One region of the Paenibacillus phoenicis genome, then DNA from elsewhere that is predicted to be linked to it. Evidence: a T-box and tRNA genes for the amino acid it is inferred to sense, from the RefSeq annotation. Region 1 holds a T-box; the other regions hold tRNA genes.
What was found. A T-box is a leader RNA that pairs with one kind of tRNA and senses whether it is charged. The one in region 1 lies ahead of U9M73_RS12285 (valine--tRNA ligase), so its partner is inferred to be a tRNA-Val.
Positions count from the first base shown of each region.

Region 2: it encodes a tRNA-Val, which carries the amino acid that the T-box ahead of U9M73_RS12285 (valine--tRNA ligase) is inferred to sense. The anticodon was not compared.
Region 3: it encodes a tRNA-Val, which carries the amino acid that the T-box ahead of U9M73_RS12285 (valine--tRNA ligase) is inferred to sense. The anticodon was not compared.

Region 1 covers NZ_JAYERP010000001.1:2,606,560-2,612,009, forward strand. The annotation lists gene U9M73_RS12280 (bifunctional folylpolyglutamate synthase/dihydrofolate synthase) at 1-736, opposite strand, end outside; gene U9M73_RS12285 (valine--tRNA ligase) at 837-3,512, opposite strand; T-box leader at 3,664-3,926, opposite strand; gene U9M73_RS12290 (LysM peptidoglycan-binding domain-containing protein) at 4,012-5,450, opposite strand, start outside.
Region 2 covers NZ_JAYERP010000001.1:3,058,647-3,064,096, forward strand. The annotation lists gene ppc (phosphoenolpyruvate carboxylase) at 210-3,011, opposite strand; tRNA gene U9M73_RS14555 (tRNA-Gly) at 3,347-3,420, opposite strand; tRNA gene U9M73_RS14560 (tRNA-Pro) at 3,433-3,509, opposite strand; tRNA gene U9M73_RS14565 (tRNA-Arg) at 3,540-3,616, opposite strand; tRNA gene U9M73_RS14570 (tRNA-Gly) at 3,626-3,700, opposite strand; tRNA gene U9M73_RS14575 (tRNA-Leu) at 3,708-3,791, opposite strand; tRNA gene U9M73_RS14580 (tRNA-Lys) at 3,801-3,876, opposite strand; tRNA gene U9M73_RS14585 (tRNA-Gln) at 3,890-3,964, opposite strand; tRNA gene U9M73_RS14590 (tRNA-Val) at 3,972-4,047, opposite strand; tRNA gene U9M73_RS14595 (tRNA-Glu) at 4,077-4,151, opposite strand; tRNA gene U9M73_RS14600 (tRNA-Thr) at 4,163-4,235, opposite strand; tRNA gene U9M73_RS14605 (tRNA-Asn) at 4,306-4,378, opposite strand; rRNA gene rrf (5S ribosomal RNA) at 4,384-4,500, opposite strand; rRNA gene U9M73_RS14615 (23S ribosomal RNA) at 4,716-5,450, opposite strand, start outside.
Region 3 covers NZ_JAYERP010000001.1:2,904,515-2,909,964, forward strand. The annotation lists gene U9M73_RS13775 (spore germination protein) at 1-153, opposite strand, end outside; gene U9M73_RS13780 (hypothetical protein) at 683-1,054, shown strand; gene U9M73_RS13785 (ArsR/SmtB family transcription factor) at 1,126-1,497, shown strand; tRNA gene U9M73_RS13790 (tRNA-Leu) at 1,728-1,811, opposite strand; tRNA gene U9M73_RS13795 (tRNA-Leu) at 1,835-1,920, opposite strand; tRNA gene U9M73_RS13800 (tRNA-Cys) at 1,931-2,004, opposite strand; tRNA gene U9M73_RS13805 (tRNA-Gly) at 2,016-2,090, opposite strand; tRNA gene U9M73_RS13810 (tRNA-Gln) at 2,096-2,167, opposite strand; tRNA gene U9M73_RS13815 (tRNA-His) at 2,190-2,265, opposite strand; tRNA gene U9M73_RS13820 (tRNA-Trp) at 2,296-2,369, opposite strand; tRNA gene U9M73_RS13825 (tRNA-Tyr) at 2,377-2,462, opposite strand; tRNA gene U9M73_RS13830 (tRNA-Thr) at 2,466-2,541, opposite strand; tRNA gene U9M73_RS13835 (tRNA-Phe) at 2,562-2,637, opposite strand; tRNA gene U9M73_RS13840 (tRNA-Asp) at 2,653-2,729, opposite strand; tRNA gene U9M73_RS13845 (tRNA-Met) at 2,765-2,838, opposite strand; tRNA gene U9M73_RS13850 (tRNA-Val) at 2,857-2,932, opposite strand; tRNA gene U9M73_RS13855 (tRNA-Glu) at 3,023-3,094, opposite strand; tRNA gene U9M73_RS13860 (tRNA-Ser) at 3,113-3,204, opposite strand; tRNA gene U9M73_RS13865 (tRNA-Asn) at 3,271-3,343, opposite strand; rRNA gene U9M73_RS13870 (23S ribosomal RNA) at 3,411-5,450, opposite strand, start outside.

The DNA of each region.
Region 1 (5,450 bases):
CCACCGCCACCCGCTCGTACCGGAACTGCTCCCCCATCAGATAGAGGGTAGCATGCTTGGCTGCCGCCGTTTCCTTCAGTACGGCAACAGCCTCCGGCTGCTCGGCGCAGCTGACCACGGGTACCCCCGCCTTGATAATGCCAGCTTTCTCGCGGGCGATTTGCTCGATTGTGTCGCCAAGGACGTCCATGTGATCCAAGCCGATGTTCGTAATCAAAGAGACGATCGGCGTCACAATATTGGTCACATCCATCCTTCCCCCAAGCCCGGTCTCCCATACTACCACATCGGGGTAACACACTTCCGCAAAATACAAAATCGCGATCGCTGTGCTCACCTCGAACATGGTTGGGGATCCCAGTTCGGTGCCGGCGATTTCAGCCACCAATGGAGCAACCCGGTTCGCCAGCTCGAGCAGCACCGTCTCGGGGATATCTTCCTCATCATATTGGAAGCGATTCGTGAATTTTGTGATGTAAGGGGACGTATACGTCCCCACATGATAACCGCATTCCCGCAGTGTTCGGGTCAGGAAAGCGCAGGAGGAGCCTTTACCGTTCGTCCCTGCCACATGAATAAATTTCAGCCTCCGTTCGGGATGGCCTAACTTTTCCATCATGAGCTCGATCCGTTCCAAGCCGGGACGGATGCCAAACGGCAGCAGCCCGTTGATCCAATCGACCGCTTCAGCATAGCTGTTCAGCGGCCGTGTTTCTTCCTCTGTACGATCCCCCATGTCAGTCACCTTCATTTAATATTAGTGTAGTTCAAGAAGTCATCTTCGAAAGCCTTTTCTTCGGTGCTCCAAACCTGACTTCTTGAACTTTTATTTTCAATTAACCTTTCAGCTCCGCAATCCGTGCCAGCACCTTATCGCGTTTCTCGGAATAATCGGCCATCTTCGCCCGTTCTTCCTCGATGACTTTAGCCGGCGCTTTGGACACAAAGCCCTCGTTGGCCAGCTTCTTCTCAACGCGTTCCACTTCTTTGTTCAGATGGTCGAGTTCCTTCGTCAGCCGCTCGATTTCCTGTCCGATATCAATCAGACCCGACAGCGGCAGGAACAGCTCGGCTCCCGTTACAACAGCGGTCATCGCCTTATCCGGCACGCCGGCGTTCAGCGAAGCCTCGTACTCCGACGTATTGCAGAAACGGCGGATGTAATGCTCGTTGCGGGACAACACTTCCAGCACTTCCGCGCTGCCCGGCTTGATGACGAGCTCGATCTTTTTGCTCATCGGCACATTCACTTCGGCGCGGATATTCCGCACAGCGCGAATGACATCGATCAGCAGATTCATTTCCTGAACAGCGTCCGGTGCTTCCAGCGCAGGGTCGTATTCCGGCCAAGCCGCCAGCGTAATCGTTTCGCCAGAATGCGGCAAATGCTGCCATATTTCCTCGGAAATAAACGGCATAAACGGATGGATCATGCGCAGCGTGCGATCGAGCACATAGGCCAGCACAGATTGGGTTTTCTTCTTAGCCGCAGCATCTTCCCCGTACAGGGACAGCTTGGCGAATTCGATATACCAGTCGCACAGATCGTCCCAGATGAAGTTGTACAGCAATCGACCGGTTTCTCCGAATTCGTAAGCGTCGATCAGGCGGGTAATTTCCTTGGCCGTCTCGTTCATCCGGTGTAAAATCCAGCGATCCGCCGTCGACAGCTCGCCGCTGATATCGATATCCTCGTACTTCACGCCCTCCAGGTTCATCAACGCAAAACGCGAAGCGTTCCAAATCTTGTTGGCGAAGTTGCGGGCTTGCTCAACGCGTTCCCAACGGAAACGCAGGTCTTGCCCCGGCGTGTTGCTGGTGGACAGCATGTAACGCATTGCATCGGCACCGTACTTCTCAATAACTTCAATTGGATCGACGCCGTTGCCCAGCGATTTGGACATTTTGCGCCCTTCACTGTCGCGGACGAGGCCGTGGATCAGTACATCCTTGAACGGAACTTGACCGGTGAATTCCAGCGAAGTGAAGATCATCCGGGCAACCCAGAAGTAAATGATATCGTAACCGGTGGAAAGAACGGACGTTGGGAAATAGCGCTTGAGATCCGCACTATCCTCATCCGGCCAGCCCAGTGTGGAGAACGGCCAAAGTGCAGAGCTAAACCACGTATCCAGCACGTCCTCGTCTTGTCGGATATCGTCGCGTCCCAGCTTGGCCCGTGCTTCTTCCTCACTGCGGGCTACAACCATTTCGCCGGTCTCGTCGCAATACCAGGCCGGAATGCGGTGACCCCACCACAATTGGCGGGAAACACACCAATCGCGTACGTTCTCGATCCAGTTCAAATAAATTTTCTCGAACCGATCCGGTACGAAGTTAACGCCGTTCCCCGATTTTTGCGCTTCAATCGCTTTTTCCGCGAGCGGCTTCATCTTCACGAACCATTGCGTCGACAGATACGGCTCAACCACAACGCCGGTCCGTTCACTATGACCAACCTGATGCACGTGATCCTCGATTTTGATCAGCACGCCCATCTCCTGCAAATCCTTCACGATCTGCTTGCGGCATTCGAAGCGGTCGAGGCCTTGATACTTGCCGGCTTCAGCATTCATCTTGCCGGTCTCGTCCATCACGTTAATTTGCGGCAGGTTATGGCGCAAACCAACTTCGAAGTCATTCGGGTCATGCGCCGGGGTGATTTTTACCGCGCCGCTGCCAAACTCTTTCTCCACGTATTCATCGGCGATAATCGGGATTTCACGGTCAACGATCGGCAGACGAAGCGTTTTGCCGACCAGATGGCGATAACGTTCATCCTCAGGATGAACAGCAACGGCGGTATCGCCGAGCATCGTCTCTGGACGAGTCGTCGCCACGGTGATATAGCCGCTTCCATCGCTCAGCGGATACTGAAGATGGTACAGATGCCCGTTAACTTCTTTATATTCTACCTCGATATCGGAAAGCGCCGTACGCGCCGCCGGATCCCAGTTGATAATGTATTTGCCGCGGTAAATCAAGCCTTTCTCATAAAGCTTCACGAACACTTCGCGAACCGCTTGGGACAAGCCCTCGTCCAATGTAAACCGCTCGCGCGAATAATCGAGCGAAGCGCCCATTTTGGCCCACTGTTCATGAATCGTTTCCGCATACTGGTCCTTCCAGGCCCATACTTGTTCGAGGAACTTCTCGCGGCCCAGGTCGTATCGGGATACGCCTTGCTCTCTAAGCCGCTGCTCCACTCTCGTTTGAGTTGCAATCCCCGCATGGTCCATCCCGGGCAGCCACAACGCGTCATATCCCTGCATTCGCTTGGTCCGGGTCAAAATATCCTGCAGCGTCAAATCCAGCGCATGCCCGATATGCAGCATCCCGGTTACGTTAGGCGGCGGAATCACGATCGTGTAGGGCTTGGCATCCGGCCGTTGTCCGGCTTTAAAGAAGCCGTTCTCCAACCAATAACGGTGCCATTTCTGCTCCGCTGCTTTCGGATCGTACGTCGTCGGCATTTCTACCGACGAAGTTTGTTGATCTTGATTTTCTGTCATCCTATTCAACCTCCGTTACAAATAAGCATAGCCTTGGCGATCCCAAGATAGTCGACTGGCGTCATCAGCTCCACACCGTGTGCATAAGACTTCGGGACGGGCTTTCGCGCCTACTTCATGCTGCCTAAGAAAAAACAAAAAGCCCTTCGTCTCAAAGGACGAAAGGCTTTACTTTCGCGGTACCACCTTTGTTTCGCATCAATGGCATCCGGTTCATTCACCATCCGGTGCAAGAAATGCGACTCTCATGCAGATAACGGCTGCTGCCGGTCCGTTCTAACCCCATATGATATGCTGCTCAAACGGACAACTCCCGGGCGACTTCGGTGAGCTACATGTCCTGCAGAATCTCTCAGCCGTGGATTCCGCTCTCTGAAGGGTACGCTGCCTACTCTTCCCGTTCCAAGTCTTTGCCATAGATCTTATTACTTTAATCTATATTATCATAACTTGGAAAGGAACGGGAGTCAACAATCCGCCTGATTTCACGGGGAGATCCTCACGGAATGTACAAAATTTGCCCTTCATTCACCTGATGCTCGGACAGCCGGTTGTACAGCTGCAGCTCCCGTGGACTCAGGTGGTAGCGTTGGGCGATATCATCCAACGTCTCTTCGCGCTGCACGATCACGAGACGCACTTTGCGGAAGGGGTTTTGATCCTCGTTGCTGATGAACAGGTTCTTCCACCGCAGCTCCTCACCCTCACTTGGGTCTCTGCTGTCGTCCAGACTCGGCTGATCCGATGCTTCCTCCTGCGGTTCTTGAGCGGGCCGGGAAGAAGAGGCAATCAGCTTCGTTAAGCCAAAGCTATCTCGGCCCCCCTCGTCATCCCCTTTTTTGGCACCCAATGCGATCTTCATTTCCTTCTTCTCTTCTGGCTGGGCAGGTGCACCCTGATCGGCTTCAGCCGCCGCATCCGCCTCCAAAACGTCTTCGTTCACCGTATCGTTTGACACTACAGCAACTTCTTCGCCTAGCCCATACGAAACCCGTTCCGGCTCGGCAGCTTCCGCTTCCACGGCTTCACTCGCACGTTCAATCGGCGCGGATTCTGCGAATGGGCGAATTTCCTCCTGAAACGCTGCGTCTACATCCAACTCCTCTGTTTGATCTGCAAAAACCTCTGCGGCAGCGCCAAAGTCCGATTCGGATTCCTTGTCCGCCCAAGGACTAGCTTCCTGGAATGCGGGGACATCCTCTCTCCAGGAGATGGTTTCCTGCGGCTCGTCCGCATTTCGTTTTTGCGCGGCAAGGACATCGTCCGGAAACGCCTGCCACGAAGCGAATTGCGGGATTTGTTGAGGCTCTTCGTCCTGCGGCTCTTGCTTCAGCTCCAGTTCAGGCTCCGGCTCTTCGTTTGCCGTTTCGCGGATTAACGAATTCCAAGAGAACGTCGGCTCCGGCTCTTGGCGAACTTCTTCCGTCAGCAAAGGCGCTGCCGGGATCGGTTCAGGCTCGGTCAGCGCCGAAGCGTAATCCGCTGAATCCTCCGTGTTGAAATTCGATTCCGCTTCCGATTCGTCGCCGGGCAGATTCGGTACGACATGGGCCGTCGTAAACTCGCGATCCTTCCATGCATCTTGTTCGGACACTAAGGCGATGGTCTCCACCCCCTGAAGCGACAAGACACCTGTAATATTCAAGCTGCGCGAACTAAGCAGGTCAACATCGAAATTTTCAATTTCGACCGTGATATCCTCCAACCGGTTTACCCGGCTTAGCGGTATCGTAATTTCTACTGGAATATAATGTTCCAGCTTCTGCGTTTCTCCTTCTCCCCGATACACCCCCGACAACAGCAAATGGCCGCGCAGCGCGGCATACTCCTCCCCGGGAATCACCTGGACTTTCGGATAGAGCTCGATCTCCTCCAGCTCTTCAATGCCGATCACATCTTCAGAAAGATGTATGCGCTCATAAATATCAAACCTGAGAC
Region 2 (5,450 bases), 450 kb from region 1:
TTGGTCTAAGGCAATGTAATAGGTCGTCCTTGATCCGAATCCTGACCATTAAATCCTTGAAAGGGTACTTCCAGTCGTCGGCACTTCATTCAAATGTTAAAGCAACTTATCCCAAAATGCAATACATCCAGCCAAGCCAACAGCAAAAAAGCCGGACCTTCTTATGAAGAAGGTCTGGCTTGGCATCCCTATCCTGAGCCAATAATGGATCAGCCCGTATTCCGGAGTCCGGCAGCAATTCCGTTAATCGTAAGCAGCACTTCACGTAACAGTTCGGCATCATCCTGCCCTTTTTCACGCGCAGACCGCAATTCCGTTAACAGCTGCACCTGTAAATAGCTCAGCGGATCAACATAAGGATTACGCAATCGGATTGATTCTTGCAGGCCAGGAAGGTTGTCGAAAATTTCTGAAATCCCGCAAATCTTCAGCACCATTTCCCGCGTCAAATGGAATTCCTCTTCAATTTGACCCAGGATCCGCTCCCTCACTTCATCATCCTTGCACATCTTGGCGTATTCCTTCGCGATGACCAAGTCCGCTTTACTCAACGCAAATTGCAAGGTATCGATCACCGTGCGGAAGAACGAGAAGTTCTGATACATATCCTGAAGAACCTTGAGGTTCTCTTCATTATTTTGATAGAAATTATACAGGCCGGTTCCAGCCGCATACCATGCCGGGAACAAATACCGGCTTTGCGTCCAGGCAAACACCCAAGGGATCGCCCGCAAATCCTCAAACCGATCACTGTTCTTCCGCTTGGATGGACGGGAGCCGATATTCAGCTCACCCACTTCGACCAATGGCGTTGACTCACGGAAGAACTTCAAGAAATCCGGCTCTCGGAAAACCAGGTCCTGATATTTTTGAAGCGATGTCTCGGAAATGCCGCTCATGATCTCTTCCCAGCGTTGTTCTTCTGCGCTTGGCCCTTGATCTTGATGCAGCTTCGCTTGAATCGCTGCGGTGATCAGCGCCGAAGTCGCCTGCTCCAAGCTGCGGTACGCGATACCACGCAAGGAATAACGTGACGAGATCACTTCGCCTTGCTCCGTGATCTTGATACCGCCGCCGATCGTCTCCGGCGGTTGCACGAGGATGCTGCGGTTGAGCGGCATGCCGCCGCGGCCAAGCGCGCCACCGCGCCCGTGGAAGAATTTCAGCTTAATGCCAAATTCATTGGCCGTCGCTGTGATTTGTTTCAAGGCTACGCGCAGCTCCCAGTTTGCTGTAACTACGCCGCCGTCTTTGTTACTGTCGGAGTAGCCGAGCATAATTTCCTGGAGATCGTTCATCGCCGCCACCGACTCCCGGTAAATCGGCATGCTGAACAACTGACGCATAATGCCTGGTGCGGCGTGCAGATCGTCGATCGTTTCGAACAGCGGAACCGATTGAAGCGTGCAAACGACGGTACCGTCCGCTTCTTTACGGAACAAGCCTACTTCTTTCGAGAAGACCATGACCTCAAGGATATCGCTGGCCGCCTCTGTCATACTAATCAGGTAACTGGTGATACACTGTGTGCCGTATTCTTTTTGCGCCTGATACACCGTACGATATACGTCCAGACATTCTCTTGTGCTCTCCGAGTAATCCTGATAAGGAGAAGTTAATGGACGCGGGTCGTTTAACAACCGTTCCAACAGTTGAATCTTCTCTTGCTCCTCCAGCTCGGCATAGTTCTCCACAATATTCATTTTCGCCAAAATTTCCGTCATGGCGTTCTCATGCTCTTTACTGTGCTGACGGATATCCAGCGTGGCAGTATGGAAGCCAAACAGCTCCGCCTGACGGATCAGCTTCTTGATATGCGTATCCGCCACATAGTCTGCGTAGTGATGACGCAAGCTGCGGTCGATGATTTTCAAATCCTGGATAAATGCCTCTACGTTTGGATAACGCTCTGGCGTATCCTTTGTGCTATCATCCAGAACATTGTGCAGCTTCTCCGTCATATACGTCAGCTTAATACGGTAAGGTTCCTTCTCGTTGTTCCATTGCTGCGTTTTGCGCAGGGTCACTTGCAGGCGATCCCGCTGAATGGAAGCCATCAGCTCGTCCGTAACGTCCACGATGGTGGTGCTGAAGCTAAGGTGCTTGAACAAATCGGACAAAATCCGCTGATATTCGCGCACCGCCAGTTTACGTTGCATCCGCAACGTCTCCCAGGTCACGTCGGAGGTTACCGAAGGATTTCCGTCCCGGTCGCCGCCGATCCACGAGCCGAAGCGCAAGTACGTTGGGACGTGCCAGTAGTGCTCTGGATAGTATTTGGTCAGGCAGCGTTCCAGTTCTTGATAAACCTCAGGCAGCACATGGAATAAGGTTTCGTGAAAATAGTACATCCCATTTCGGACCTCATCCAGTACGGTAGGCTTGCGATCCCGCAATTCATCGGTCTGCCAAAGGGTAATGACCTCGTTAAGCAGCTTCTCCCGCAATTGCTCCCGTTCGCGGAAGGTCAGCGTGGGGTTATCCAACTGCATGACATCGTCAGCGATCCGTTTGTGGATGTCCAGAATCGCACGGCGCATCGCTTCCGTTGGGTGGGCGGTCATGACCAGCTCCAGAGACATGCCGCTCAGGAGCTCCTGAGCTTCGCTATAACTAAAACCCTGTTCCTTCAAATCGCGGACAGCGGCCTCGATCGTACCGCTCTGAACCTCTTCCCCTGCAGAACGCTCATAATCGCGTTTACGGCGAATGCGGTGGTTCTGCTCCGCAATATTCACTAATTGGAAATAGATCGCAAATGCACGAATCACCTGATGACGGATGCCGGGTTCTAAAGAATTGATCATTCCCTTAAACTCTTCATGTAACTCCGGTAAAAATACAGCCCGCAGGGATTTACTGGCTTCACGTATCTTCTCGACAATATCCAAGAGCTCATTGCCGCCCTGATGCACCAGGACCTCTCCTAGAATATTGCCCAAAAAACGAATGTCGCGCCGAAGCAGGTTATTCGAGTTGCCTTTACCTGCGGTAACCGTTAACTCTGTCATGTTTCTCCCCCTTTTCATCCCAATGCAGCATGCTAAATTCAGCATGGTCATGATCTTTGTCGGTTAGACCTAATGACGTGCGCCAAGCGTTTCCTAACATCATACAACAAACTGACCTGAAAATCTTCACTTAATTTGTAAGAAATTCTTGGACGCTATGACTGCGGATTCGATTCCGTCGCAACTTTACTTACCTTAACACGGTAAAGCAGTAAAACGCAAGGGTATAAGGCGTCGATAGAAAACTTTTATACCCGGGAGGAAGGCCGCAATGGTAATAAGGTTAAAATTATAACAAAAAACATCATCTTATCCGATGATGTTGCTGTTATGTATGGAGCGGGTGATGGGAATCGAACCCACGCTACCAGCTTGGAAGGCTGGAGTTCTACCATTGAACTACACCCGCACCTTAAAGAGATGGTCGGGATGACACGATTCGAACATGCGACCCCCTGGTCCCAAACCAGGTGCTCTACCAAGCTGAGCTACATCCCGTCAATAAGGTGAAATATGAAATTGAAAAAGTGGCGCGCCCTAAGAGATTCGAACTCCTGACCTTTTGATTCGTAGTCAAACGCTCTATCCAGCTGAGCTAAGGGCGCGTATTAAGATGGAGCGGACGACGGGAATCGAACCCGCGACCCTCGCCTTGGCAAGGCGATGCTCTACCGCTGAGCCACGTCCGCGCATAGATGGTGCGCGTGGAGGGACTTGAACCCCCACGTCAAAGACGCTAGATCCTAAGTCTAGTGCGTCTGCCAATTCCGCCACACGCGCAAGGAAAACTGGTGAGCCATGAAGGACTCGAACCTTCGACACCCTGATTAAAAGTCAGGTGCTCTACCAACTGAGCTAATGGCTCTTACTTAGAAAAATGGCTGGGGATATAGGATTCGAACCTATGCATGACGGAGTCAAAGTCCGTTGCCTTACCGCTTGGCTAATCCCCAATATTTATGGTGGAGGCTGAGGGGATCGAACCCCCGACCCTCTGCTTGTAAGGCAGATGCTCTCCCAGCTGAGCTAAGCCTCCAGATATCTGGGAATACATATGAAAGAAGATGGTGACCCGTAGGGGATTCGAACCCCTGTTACCTCCGTGAAAGGGAGGTGTCTTAACCCCTTGACCAACGGGCCATATGTAGGGAAGCTCTCAACCGGGATCGAACCGGCGACCTCATCCTTACCATGGATGCACTCTACCTACTGAGCTATGAGAGCAAATTTTTGGGGTCCCCAGAAAGTAATCGGAATATGCTTCGAAGCAAATCGTCACTTTCTGGGGATTTGACTCCCCGAACAGGACTCGAACCTGTGACAACTCGATTAACAGTCGAGTGCTCTACCGACTGAGCTATCGGGGAACATTGCTTGGCAGCGTCCTACTCTCCCAGGACCCTTCGGTCCAAGTACCATCGGCGCTGGAGGGCTTAACGGTCGTGTTCGGGATGGGAACGAGTGGAACCCCTCCGCCATTGCCACCAAACATGATTTTTGCGCTGCTTTTACTTCCGCGCTTTCCGCTTCAGCAAAAGATCAAACCTTATAAAAGGCGTGCAGCTAAAAATCGGTTCAAGGTTGAATCCTTGAAAACTGGATACGAAACTAGATTTGCATTTTAGCCCCTATTCAGTTCCCGGGGTCCCCGAAAAGTACTCGGTGTACTCTCCGAAGCCTCCGCTTCACTTTTTGGGGTGAATTTTGGATAAGCCCTCGACCGATTAGTACCTGTCAGCTCCATGCCTTACGGCACTTCCACCTCAGGCCTATCAACCTTGTCGTCTTCAAGGGGTCTTACATACGGGGAAATCTCATCTTGAGGGGGGCTTCACGCTTAGATGCTTTCAGCGCTTATCCCGTCCGCACTTAGCTACCCAGCTGTGCTCCTGGCGGAACAACTGGTACACCAGCGGTGCGTCCATCCCGGTCCTCTCGTACTAAGGACAGCTCCTCTCAAATTTCCTACGCCCACGACAGATAGGGACCGAACTGTCTCACGACGTTCTGAACCCAGCTCGCGTACCGCTTTAATGGGCGAACAGCCCAACCCTTGGGACCTACTTCAGCCCCAGGATGCGATGAGCCGACATCGAGGTGCCAAACCTCCCCGTCGATGTGGACTCTTGGGGGAGATAAGCCTGTTATCCCCAGGGTAGCTTTTATCCGTTGAGCGATGGCCCTTCCATGCGGTACCACCGGATCACTAAGCCCGACTTTCGTCCCTGCTCGACTTGTCAGTCTCGCAGTCAAGCTCCCTTCTGCCTTTGCACTCTTCGAATGATTTCCAACCATTCTGAGGGAACCTTGGGGCGCCTCCGTTACTCTTTAGGAGGCGACCGCCCCAGTCAAACTGCCCACCTGACACTGTCCCCGTACCGGATCACGGCACCAGGTTAGAACCTAGATACGATCAGGGTGGTATCCCAACGGCGCCTC
Region 3 (5,450 bases), 300 kb from region 1:
CGTTAATCCTTCCCTTGAGCGCCCGTGCTTATCCGTGACAATCGAGCGAAACCAGCGATGCAACGCAAAAATGAGGAGAGGAATGAGCAGAGTAACCCCGGCCAGCATGAAAGTCGGCCAGTCGGGGATATATTCTGTGATTGTCGACCACACGATAGATCACCTTAATCATTTATTTGGATTAATTTCCCCAAAAACGGTTTATATATTCATTTCCTTTCCGCGCTGTGCAACGTGAGTCTGGTTTGCCGGGGAGCCTTACATCAACTATTCCTTCCCTAAGCTTTCCTCGGCTCCAAAGGATAATTTACACACGAACGCTTATTCATATATGATCATATGGGGATATATAGATCACGCCCTATGGTGTATGTCAATGATATTTAATTCGCATCTTCATTATTCGCGAAAGAATCTGAACTTATAACACATGATCGGAGCGATATTTTTATGAGAAAAGTATTTTCTTTATTACGATGTTTACCTTTGTCTCTCCAACGATTACCTCGGCGCATACCAAGCTGACCTCTTCTTCCCCAATGCAGGATGAAGTGGTAAACACTGCAATCGGCCAAATTCGGCTGGAATTCAACACCACCTTACCGCCTGGTACGGCAATATAGGGCTCATTACGTACACGCTTCATTTTCTTGCGGTTGCAATCTGGTCCGGCACATTGCTGGTGGCAGGTTGGTTTAAACCTGTACACTCCTGGCGCCGCTTCCTGTCATGGTTCCACCCCGTAGCAACGCTCGCGATGCTGGTCATTGTACTGTCCGGACTTTACTTGACAAATGCGGTTGCGCCCGAATACCTAAATGCTTTGGCCCTTCCTTATGGACAAGCAATCCCTATGATTCATCAGGGTTATGAAAATGCGGAGCTTCAGCTCCGCCTAAATGCGATGATCTTTATTTATATTGTTATTGCATTGGGATATATCGCCGCCATATTTTACTTGTTCCAAAAAAACAAAAATGCGTATCTCGCCGTTTCGCTCAGCGTTTTGCTCGTTATAGCCTTATATGTTATTGTGATGACAACAGTCGCTTAATTGTAATAATTTCGTTTAACCAATCTTTTTTTGATAAAATGATGCAAACGCCTTACAGAAGGGGATAGTCCATGACACAGTCCATAAATACAGCGAAAGAATGTGATACGAACTGCTCGGGCACACTCGTTGATTTAAAAGCTATCAAGGCGGAGCTTATCGATAACCAGGCAGCGGTTCAATTTGCCGACTGGTTTAAGGCTTTCAGCGATCCGACGCGCGTCAAAATCATCAGCGCCTTGCTAAAAAGGGAGCTTTGCGTGCACGACCTGACAGTGCTCCTCGAAATGGGTCAATCGGCCGTTTCTCATCAACTGCGATATTTGCGCAACCTCAGAATTGTTAAGCGGCGCAAGGTTGGAAAAACGGTCTATTATTCACTTGACGACACGCATATCGAGCAAATTTTTTTGCAGACCCTTCAGCATACCAACCATGGATGATGCGGCCGGTGCCGCAAATGACAAGGACTCCCCCTCGCCATCTTCAATGGCTTGCGGGACAATCCTTGTTTGGGCTGCAGTCGCCTCTTCATAAAGTACAACCATGGCTAAAAAACGCTACTTTCTGCTGCTAGACTGAATAGTAGACACAGATTACACCACCGAGCATAATTTCCTAAACAATAAAAAAGCCCTTAGGATTCCTGATCCCAAGAGCTTAATTTCACAGTTGGTACCGGTGAGAGGACTCGAACCTCCACGGGTCTCCCCACTCGATTTTGAGTCGAGCGCGTCTGCCATTCCGCCACACCGGCACATATAAAGTTTTAATCAAAAGTGCGGAAGACCAGACTTGAACTGGTACGGTAGTCACCTACCGCAGGATTTTAAGTCCTGTGCGTCTGCCGATTCCGCCACTCCCGCGAAGTATCAATGGAGGCGCCACCCAGATTCGAACTGGGGATAAAGCTTTTGCAGAGCTGTGCCTTACCACTTGGCTATGGCGCCATAATATAGAATGGAGCGGACGACGGGAATCGAACCCGCGACCCTCGCCTTGGCAAGGCGATGCTCTACCGCTGAGCCACGTCCGCTTAAACTGGGGATATAGGATTCGAACCTATGCATGACGGAGTCAAAGTCCGTTGCCTTACCGCTTGGCTAATCCCCACTATATTTGATTGAGAAAGAAATGGGGCGATCGATGGGACTTGAACCCACGAATGCCGGAGCCACAATCCGGTGCGTTAACCCCTTCGCCACGACCGCCATAATATAAAGTTATCAAGTGAAAAAATGTGGCAGGGGCAGCAGGAATTGAACCCACACCAAAGGTTTTGGAGACCTTTGTTCTACCTTTAAACTATGCCCCTAGGAAACTGGTGGAGGCTGATGGATTCGAACCACCGAACTCGTAAGAGAACAGATTTACAGTCTGCTGCGTTTGGCCACTTCGCTAAGCCTCCTCGTGGTGCCGGCGAGAGGACTTGAACCCCCAACCTACTGATTACAAGTCAGTTGCTCTACCAATTGAGCTACACCGGCTCTTCAACAACATTGTTGAATGGTGGCTCGGGACGGAATCGAACCGCCGACACGAGGATTTTCAGTCCTCTGCTCTACCAACTGAGCTACCGAGCCTTATATGAAGTTAAATGGCGGAGCCGACGGGATTCGAACCCGCGGTCTCCTGCGTGACAGGCAGGCATGTTAGGCCTCTACACCACGGCTCCACACTAGAATGATTGCATCCTCTTAAAGAGGATAATTGCGGGGGCAGGATTTGAACCTGCGGCCTTCGGGTTATGAGCCCGACGAGCTACCGGGCTGCTCCACCCCGCGTCAGTATTAAAGATGTTATGGTGGAGGCTGAGGGGATCGAACCCCCGACCCTCTGCTTGTAAGGCAGATGCTCTCCCAGCTGAGCTAAGCCTCCATGGGAAAAGACAAGTTATATTGTAACAGATCCCCCATTCAGAAATCAAGTCAGTCAGCAAAATCAACTTGAAATCATGAAGGGAAGAAATGACCCGTAGGGGATTCGAACCCCTGTTACCTCCGTGAAAGGGAGGTGTCTTAACCCCTTGACCAACGGGCCATGTAGAAAGAATAATAATGGCGGAGAGAGAGGGATTCGAACCCTCGAGACGCTTGTGACGCCTACACGATTTCCAATCGTGCTCCTTCGGCCAACTCGGACACCTCTCCAGATATAGGATCCCAGGAAGTTATGAAGTGTATCTCAGAAGTATAACCTACTTCCTGGGACTTTGACTCCCCGAACAGGACTCGAACCTGTGACAACTCGATTAACAGTCGAGTGCTCTACCGACTGAGCTATCAGGGAACATTATGAAGTTTTCAAGGTTGAATCCTTGAAAACTGGATACGAAACTAGATTTGCATTTTATTTTTTGGATAAGCCCTCGACCGATTAGTACCTGTCAGCTCCATGCCTTACGGCACTTCCACCTCAGGCCTATCAACCTTGTCGTCTTCAAGGGGTCTTACATACGGGGAAATCTCATCTTGAGGGGGGCTTCACGCTTAGATGCTTTCAGCGCTTATCCCGTCCGCACTTAGCTACCCAGCTGTGCTCCTGGCGGAACAACTGGTACACCAGCGGTGCGTCCATCCCGGTCCTCTCGTACTAAGGACAGCTCCTCTCAAATTTCCTACGCCCACGACAGATAGGGACCGAACTGTCTCACGACGTTCTGAACCCAGCTCGCGTACCGCTTTAATGGGCGAACAGCCCAACCCTTGGGACCTACTTCAGCCCCAGGATGCGATGAGCCGACATCGAGGTGCCAAACCTCCCCGTCGATGTGGACTCTTGGGGGAGATAAGCCTGTTATCCCCAGGGTAGCTTTTATCCGTTGAGCGATGGCCCTTCCATGCGGTACCACCGGATCACTAAGCCCGACTTTCGTCCCTGCTCGACTTGTCAGTCTCGCAGTCAAGCTCCCTTCTGCCTTTGCACTCTTCGAATGATTTCCAACCATTCTGAGGGAACCTTGGGGCGCCTCCGTTACTCTTTAGGAGGCGACCGCCCCAGTCAAACTGCCCACCTGACACTGTCCCCGTACCGGATCACGGCACCAGGTTAGAACCTAGATACGATCAGGGTGGTATCCCAACGGCGCCTCCACCGAAGCTGGCGCTCCGGCTTCCTAGGCTCCCACCTATCCTGTACAAATCGTATCCAAGTCCAATATCAAGCTGCAGTAAAGCTCCATGGGGTCTTTCCGTCTTGTCGCGGGTAACCTGCATCTTCACAGGTATTAAAATTTCACCGGATCTCTCGTTGAGACAGCGCCCAAGTCGTTACGCCATTCGTGCGGGTCAGAATTTACCTGACAAGGAATTTCGCTACCTTAGGACCGTTATAGTTACGGCCGCCGTTTACTGGGGCTTCGGTTCACAGCTTCGGGCTAAACCCTAACCGCTCCCCTTAACCTTCCAGCACCGGGCAGGCGTCAGCCCGTATACTTCGCCTTGCGGCTTCGCACAGACCTGTGTTTTTGCTAAACAGTCGCTTGGGCCTTTTCACTGCGGCCCCCTCGGGCTATTCACCCTACCGAGGCACCCCTTCTCCCGAAGTTACGGGGTCATTTTGCCGAGTTCCTTAACGAGAGTTCTTCCGCGCGCCTTAGAATTCTCTTCTCGCCTACCTGTGTCGGTTTGCGGTACGGGCACCTTCTCCTGGCTAGAGGCTTTTCTTGGCAGTGTGAGATCATGACCTTCGGTACTGTCAATTTTCCCTCCCCATCACAGCCTAGCCTTATCGGTGTGCGGATTTGCCTACACACCAGCCTCACTGCTTGGACGAGCATCCATCAGCTCGCGTCACTACCCTACTGCGTCACCCCATCGCTCATAGCGGATTACGGTGGTACAGGAATTTCTACCTGTTGTCCTTCGACTACGCCTTTCGGCCTCGCCTTAGGTCCCGACTTACCCTGAGCGGACGAACCTTCCTCAGGAACCCTTAGGCTTTCGGCGGATCAGATTCTCACTGATCTTTTCGTTACTCATACCGGCATTCTCACTTGTATGAAGTCCAGCTGTCCTTCCGGTCAACCTTCAACCCGCATACAACGCTCCCCTACCCCTGAATCGACTTCACTCCAGCTTCGAAGTCTGGTGTTTCGCCCCGAGAACCATTTGGCCGAAACCTTTGAATTTCTTCATCGGTAGCTTTCGGCAAAAATGTCTCCGGTCTCACACCGCCTCAAAGAAGCAGTGAAGTCGATTCAAGCCATAGCTTCGGTGGTGTGTTTAGCCCCGTTACATTTTCGGCGCAGAGTCACTCGACCAGTGAGCTATTACGCACTCTTTAAATGGTGGCTGCTTCTAAGCCAACATCCTGGTTGTCTGTGCAACTCCACATCCTTTCCCACTTAACACACACTTGGGGACCTTAGCTGATGGTCTGGGCTGTTTCCCTTTTG